3 regions of the Vreelandella sp. H-I2 genome follow, and region 1 is predicted to be linked to each of the others. Evidence: predicted binding sites of a transcription regulator. Region 1 holds the regulator's gene; each other region holds the start of a gene.
What was found. The regulator FNR, encoded in region 1, switches genes on or off when oxygen is low (the NO sensors DNR and NnrR bind a similar motif). The targets are predictions, from matches to a motif close to TTGATNTANATCAA.
Positions count from the first base shown of each region.

Region 2: ubiT (ubiquinone anaerobic biosynthesis accessory factor UbiT) is a predicted target of FNR. The motif match lies at 1,268-1,281, and genes of this name have one in related genera.
Region 3: trhP (prephenate-dependent tRNA uridine(34) hydroxylase TrhP) is a predicted target of FNR. The motif match lies at 1,566-1,579, and genes of this name have one in related genera.

Region 1 is NZ_JBRAMC010000002.1:168,749-171,018, reverse strand. It holds gene hemN (oxygen-independent coproporphyrinogen III oxidase) at 1-802, shown strand, start outside; gene fnr (fumarate/nitrate reduction transcriptional regulator Fnr) at 887-1,633, shown strand; gene ttcA (tRNA 2-thiocytidine(32) synthetase TtcA) at 1,626-2,270, opposite strand, start outside.
Region 2 is NZ_JBRAMC010000003.1:332,453-334,722, reverse strand. It holds gene ACUVOF_RS09495 (hypothetical protein) at 32-493, shown strand; gene ubiT (ubiquinone anaerobic biosynthesis accessory factor UbiT) at 694-1,191, opposite strand; gene ACUVOF_RS09485 (cytochrome c oxidase subunit 3 family protein) at 1,398-1,964, shown strand; gene ACUVOF_RS09480 (cytochrome C oxidase subunit IV family protein) at 1,982-2,270, shown strand, end outside.
Region 3 is NZ_JBRAMC010000006.1:125,080-127,349, reverse strand. It holds gene ACUVOF_RS15760 (DODA-type extradiol aromatic ring-opening family dioxygenase) at 1-79, shown strand, start outside; gene trhP (prephenate-dependent tRNA uridine(34) hydroxylase TrhP) at 72-1,463, opposite strand; gene ACUVOF_RS15750 (DMT family transporter) at 1,602-2,270, opposite strand, start outside.

The DNA.
Region 1 (2,270 bases):
CACCGAAACGCTGATGGATGAAGCGCATCGATTGGGTTTTAGGTCTTTGAATCTTGATTTGATTTATGGCCTGCCGTTTCAAACTGAAAAGAGCTTTGCTGACACCTTGCGCCAGGTAATTGAGCTGAACCCCGCACGGCTTTCTGTGTTTAATTACGCCCATATGCATGAGCGCTTTCCCCCTCAGCGGCGCATTAATGTCGATGACTTGCCAGGAGGCGAAGAGAAGCTGGCGATTCTTCGTACCACTATTGAAATGCTCACCGCGGCGGGTTATGTGCATATCGGTATGGATCACTTTGCCCGTACTGACGACAGCTTAGCCGTTGCCCAGCGTGAAGGCTCGCTACAGCGTAACTTTCAAGGCTACTCCAGCCACGCCCAGTGTGACTTAATTGGTCTTGGCGTTTCGGCGATTTCTCGCATTGATGATATCTATGCGCAAAATCCTAGTGATCTGACACGCTACGAAGCGTCGCTGGATCAGGGGCAGCTTGCCACGGTGCGTGGCATACGCTTAAGCGATGACGACCTGATCCGGCGGGACGTGATTGAGCGGCTGATGTGCGATATGCGTATTGATTTGGCCACGGTTAGTCAACGCTGGAACATTGATGCTCCGCGCTACTTTGCGCCAGCACTTGAACATCTGCGAAGCGCCGAGCAAGATGGTCTGCTAACGCGAAGCGGCGATCAACTAAGCGCTACCCCCATGGGCCGACTGCTCATTCGCCATATAGCGATGGCGTTTGATGCTCACCTGCCGCAGCAAACGGGCCAAGGCTACTCAAAGATTGTTTAATAATCTTTAAGCAGGCATGCCATAGCGACTATAATAAGTAAGGTTTTTCTAATCGATAAGCGGCACTCACTTAAGGAGCAACGCATGCTGGAATCCATGAGCCCCAGACGCTCGCTACTCCACGAAGCTCGCTGCCAAACCTGCAGTTTGAGTTCACTGTGCTTGCCGCTTGCCCTTGAACTGGACGACATGGGACAGTTCGATGCCATTATTCGCCGCCGTGCGCCGCTGAAAAAAGGCGCGCTACTGTTTCGCCAGGGAGATGCCTTTACCAGTGTTTATGCGGTACGTTCGGGCAGCCTTAAACAAGTCACATCAGAGGGGAACGGCAGCGAGCAACTGACCAATTTCTATCTACCTAGTGAATTGGTCGGGCTGGATGGGATTGATGAAGAGCACTATCCCGGGAGCGTAATCGCCCTGGAAACGACCACGGTTTGCGAAATCCCCTTTGACCGCCTGGATTTACTGTCAGAAGAGCTGCCCGAACTACGTGGCCAGTTGTATCGCAGCATGAGCAAAGAATTACGCGACGACCGGCGCATGATGCGCCTGTTATCACGTAAAACCGCCGACCAGCGGCTGGCAAGCTTTTTGATTACGCTTTCAGATCGTTTTCGTCGGCGGGGTTACTCGCCTTACAGCTTTCGACTTTCAATGCCCAGAGCTGATATCGGCAACTACCTCGGGCTGGCGGTGGAAACGGTCAGCCGCATCTTAAGCCGCCTTCAGCAGCAAAATGTAGTGGCGGTTTCGGGGCGAGAGGTTAATATCCTCGACATGCAGCGTTTGATAACTCTCACCGAAGAAGAACAGCAAACGGTTAGCTGACGTTAAACGCCTGGATTCGCCCGGCCAGTAACTCTGCCTGCTTGGCCTCTAAACCTGCAAAATCGAACAGATTGCGGTCTGCCAGTTGGGAAGGCGCGATATTAGTGACGGCTTTAAACATGCTTTCCAGGCGGCCGGGGAACTTTTTATCCCATTCAGCGAGCATCTCTTTTACCACTTGGCGCTGCATATTAGGCTGGGAACCACAAAGATTGCAGGGAATAATCGGGAATTCCATCAACCGAGAAAACTCGGCAATATCCGCCTCTTTACAATAAGCCAAAGGCCGAATGACGATATTCTTGCCATCATCGGAGAGCAGCTTGGGCGGCATCGCTTTCAGGTTGCCCCCAAAGAACATATTGAGAAACAGCGTTTCAAGAATATCTTCGCGATGGTGACCCAAAGCAATTTTATTGGCGCCTATCTCTTCTGCAAAGCCATACAGCGAGCCGCGCCGCAGGCGTGAACAGAGCGCACAGGTGGTTTTGCCTTCTGGGGTTTTCTCCTTTACAACCGAGTAGGTATCACGTTCGACAATATGATATTCAACGCCCTGCTTATCCAGGTAACTAGGCAGCACGTGCTCGGGAAATCCCGGCTGCTTTTGGTCTAAATTGACCGCCAGCAGTGAAAA
Region 2 (2,270 bases), on a different contig from region 1:
CTTAATTTAATTTTAACTAGCGAGGTAACCTATGCCTATTCCATCTTTTATGACTCGTCCAGTTGCTGCAACTTGGCTACTACTTCCTTTATGCCTCGCCGTCCCACAAGCGCAGGCAAATGAAAGCTATGACCTGACATTTCAAGGCGATGGCACCTTTTTGATCCCACATCAAGGTAATAGTGTTCACGCCGCCATTGTGGATGTCCATGCCAACGAAGTGGTGGCCAAGCAGTCAGCGACTATTTCAGGGACCGAGGAGCCTGCCTTCGTTTTTCAGTTTTCGGACATACTTGAAGCAGGAAAGCTCTATGACGTTCATTATTGGATAGATTCTAATTTTGGTGAGAGTAACGGCAGCGAAGGGGTGTGTGATCCGATTAATGTTGATCACCAATGGCGTTTTGCCTTCGCCGAAATCAGCGACAATATGAATGAGGTAGTACAACTTACTCCGGAAGACCAAGCGCCCGTTTGTGCCACCTTTGAATGACCTAGGGTTTACTTGGTGTCATTTGTACGAATACTGGCTCTCATTGATGCACCTAGAAAATCATTAAGTCCTTATTGCCATAGGTGCATCGTAACGAACACTTCTACCCAACGCGTACTCGGTACATCTTAATAATGGCTGGCTTCGGCGCTTATGCCGGAGCTGGCGATTAAATGCCATGGCTGCTGGGTGTGTTCAAATTACTTTCTCCTCGTCAGGCTTTCTAGCCCGAGTAATAGTTCACCCAAACGCCCCTGGGCAAGGCCTTCTTCGCAACCATCCAATAGATTCTTTAGCGTCAATCCCAGCTCGGTGTCCCCTTCGATTATTAAGCGACGCTGAAAAAAAAGGCTATCGGGATCCTCACGGCGCGTAGCAAGGCACAGAAATTCACGCCAACCGCCTCGAATGGTCGCCTCGCCCTCTTCAGAACATAATATTAAGCGCCTAGCCTCTAGTGTCAGGCTTAGCGTCACTCCTAAATCGTCGATAACCAGAGTGATACGCCGCCCTTCTAAAGCATCGAATTCGCCCTCCTTGAGAGGTGTGGCAAAAGTACGGTTGAGCATGGGTTCGACTAAGTGTTGTTTTAAAACAAAAGGAACCCGAGGGTCTACAAGACGAATAAAGCGACTAGGCGTAGCAGAAAGAGGCAATGCAGCAGACGGCAGAGAAACAGGAAAAGGTGGCAGCGGCATGACGAACTCTCCAAGGTAAAGGTAACAGGGGCAAATTTCATCCAACATATGCTAAGCGCAGCGATGGCGCTTCGTACTGACATATATCAAGGAGACAAAATATTGATTCGATATTAACATGTATATAATATACAACTTAATAGATTGATATTTTTCAGCCCGAGATCCATGTGAAACCCGGCCAGTGCTACCAGCGTGGAGAATTAATGAATCGCGAACTGCCCAACCCTGGATGGGGGCCCCTATCAGCACTGCCCGGCAACCCATTAATGTGGGTCTTGATTCTGAGCGAAATGTTGGTTTTTACTGCTTTTTTTGCGCTCTACGCCGGTCAACGCGCCCTTGACCCCGCGCTATTCAATGCCTCACAACAGCAGCTTGATCCGGTATTGGGCGGCCTCAACACCCTGGTGCTATTGACCAGTGGACTCTTCGTGGCCTTTGCCGTTGAGGCAATAAGCGCCGAACGACGACAGCGCAGCCGACAGTGGTTAGGTGCCGCGATACTGCTAGGTACACTATTCTGTGTGATCAAGGTTTTTGAATATACGAGTAAGTTTAGTGCTGGACTAACGCCAGAAACGAATGCCTTTTTTGGTTTTTATTATGGATTGACCGCTTTTCACTTCGCCCATGTGGTGTTCGGGTTGTTGCTGCTGGGTTTGGTGAGCTGGCGGACTTCCACCGAGAACGTGGAAACGGCAGCAGCTTTCTGGCATATGGTTGATCTTATTTGGATCCTGCTTTATCCGCTGATCTATCTACTTAGATGATAGTAAAAGAGGTAACGATGACAGCACTACCCGGCACACGACGCCTACTCATTACTTGGGCCATGCTAATGGTATTGACCGGCGTTTCCATGGTTTCAGCCCGGTTAGACCAAACCGGTGATTGGCAGGCACTTCCCCTATGGTCAGTTGCTCTGGTATTAGTGGCAACCGGTTTCAAAGCCCACCGTGTACTAATGGTCTATCTTAATTTGCGCGCTGCTACGCCTGCCTGGAAAGGCATTTTCATTGCCCTGACGCTACTAACGCTAACATTGATTGCAGCAGGCTATTTGGCCGGCCGCTTTA
Region 3 (2,270 bases), on a different contig from region 1:
AGCAGGAGACGGCGCAAAACAGCTGCATCACAGCGTAGAGCACGGCGTGCTTGCGATGGACGTTTATGCGTTTAGCTGAGCGCTACCCCTAACGATTCAGGTTGTGCTGCGTTGGAAGGCCCGAGATCACGCATTAACAGCGCAAACTCAAGCTGTTCAGGGGTAATGCTGGCACCGGGCACGGGGATTTGCACACGGTGCCCAGAGCCCGGTGCCGCTGATAGGGCTTCGCCCCGCTGGTTCTCGATATGTGTGAGCACAAAACGGCGATTACCCCCGGGCAGCATCAGCTCCATGCTATCCCCTACCTCGAAGCGGTTTTTAACCTCTATTTCCAAGGTTCCACGCGCCGAGTCGTACCCCAACACTTCACCGACGAACTGTTGATGCACACCAATAGAATGCCCCTGCTCGTAATTTTGGAATTCACCATGAACATGGCGTTGGTAGAAGCCTTCGGTGTATCCCCTATTGGCCAAGTTCTCAAGCTCATCCATTAGCTCCCGATTAAAAGGACGCCCCGCAACGGCATCATCAATGGCTTGCCGGTAAACTTGCGCGGTACGCGCGACGTAATAATGGGATTTCGTGCGCCCCTCGATCTTTAGCGATGCTACCCCCATTTGCGTCAATCGAGCCACGTGCTGCACCGCTCGCAGGTCTTTGGAGTTCATGATATAGGTACCGTGTTCGTCTTCATACACGGGCATCAGCTTGCCAGGGCGGGAAACATCTTCAATCAGTGCCGAGAGCTCATTTTGATCGGCGGCAACAGCCGGGCCGCTGTCCTGAGCAGGTATTAAGTCACCTTTATCGTCGTGGCTTGCGGCCACTGTGTTGTATTTCCAGCGACAAGCATTGGTGCAGGTGCCCTGATTGGGATCACGATGATTGAAATACCCCGACAGCAGACAGCGCCCCGAATAGGCGATACACAGCGCACCGTGGACAAACGTTTCAATCTCCAGATCCGGGCACTCGGCGCGTATTTCGCCGATCTCTTCCAATGATAGCTCCCGGGATAAAATAATGCGGCTAATGCCCTGGCGCTGCCAGAACCTGGCAGCGGCCCAGTTAACGACGTTTGACTGTACCGACAGATGAATCACTTGATCCGGCCAGCGATCACGCACCATCATTATCAAACCGGCGTCCGACATGATCAGCGCATCGGGGCCAGCTTCAATCACCGGTTCCATATCTTGTAGGTACGTTTTTAGCTTGCTGTTATGCGGGGCAAGGTTGGATGCAACGTAAAACTGCTTGCCTCGCGTGTGGGCGTAGTCAATACCCCGATGCAGGTTATCAATTTTAAAATCGTTGTTGCGCACCCGGAGTGAATAGCGCGGCTGCCCTGCATACACCGCATCGGCGCCATAGGCAAACGCGTAACGCATGTTCTTGAAGGTACCCGCAGGGGAAAGCAGTTCGGGAGCTTGCTTGAGTCGTTCGGGGGCTTGCATCAACAGTCACCGTTATCAGGACGATGGTACGCAGCGTGCTGCGACGAAAAGGCTGGATTATAACCAGCCCAAGCTCGCTGTCCGGGCCAGCTGACCAATTCGATGACGTAGATCAAAAAGTAATTGTTCGGTGGCGTTTTAAGCCGTCGGACGGCGCTTGAGGGTCGTGCTTCGATCGTGGTATGCCACCGCTAACCCGCTGCCCATTATCAAGGCGCTGCCTACCCAGACCCAGAGATCCGGCATTTCGCCCCAGAACCACCAGCCCAGCAGTACCGCCCAGAGCATGGCGGTGTAATCAAACGGCGCAGCGATGGCCGCGGGCGCAAACCGAAAAGCCAAGGTAATAAAGGCGGTGGCCGCGACCCCAAGCACCCCAGATGCGAAAAACCCCACCCAATGCCAAGGCTGAGGGGCCTGCCACACCCAAGGCAACGTTACGGCCGTCACGATAAGCGGCACACAGGTCATGTAAAACAGCATTGCCCATAGATGCTCACGAGCGCCATAACGACGGGCGGTAATCATCATGAGTGCATAAAACAGTGCGGCCCCCACTAATACTAATGCGCCAACTTGAAACGCATCGCCATTAGGACGGACGACAATCAGCACGCCAACAAACCCGACTAACGAAGCGATCAGCACGGGTGGATCAATACGCTCACCTAATAATGGTACCGATAGCAGGGTCACAAACAGCGGTGCTACAAAGGCAATGGCCGTGGCTTCTGCCAGCGGTAAAAGCGTTAACCCTAATACGAAACAGACCATGGTAGCGGTATAGATTAAGCCGCGCAGAAGATG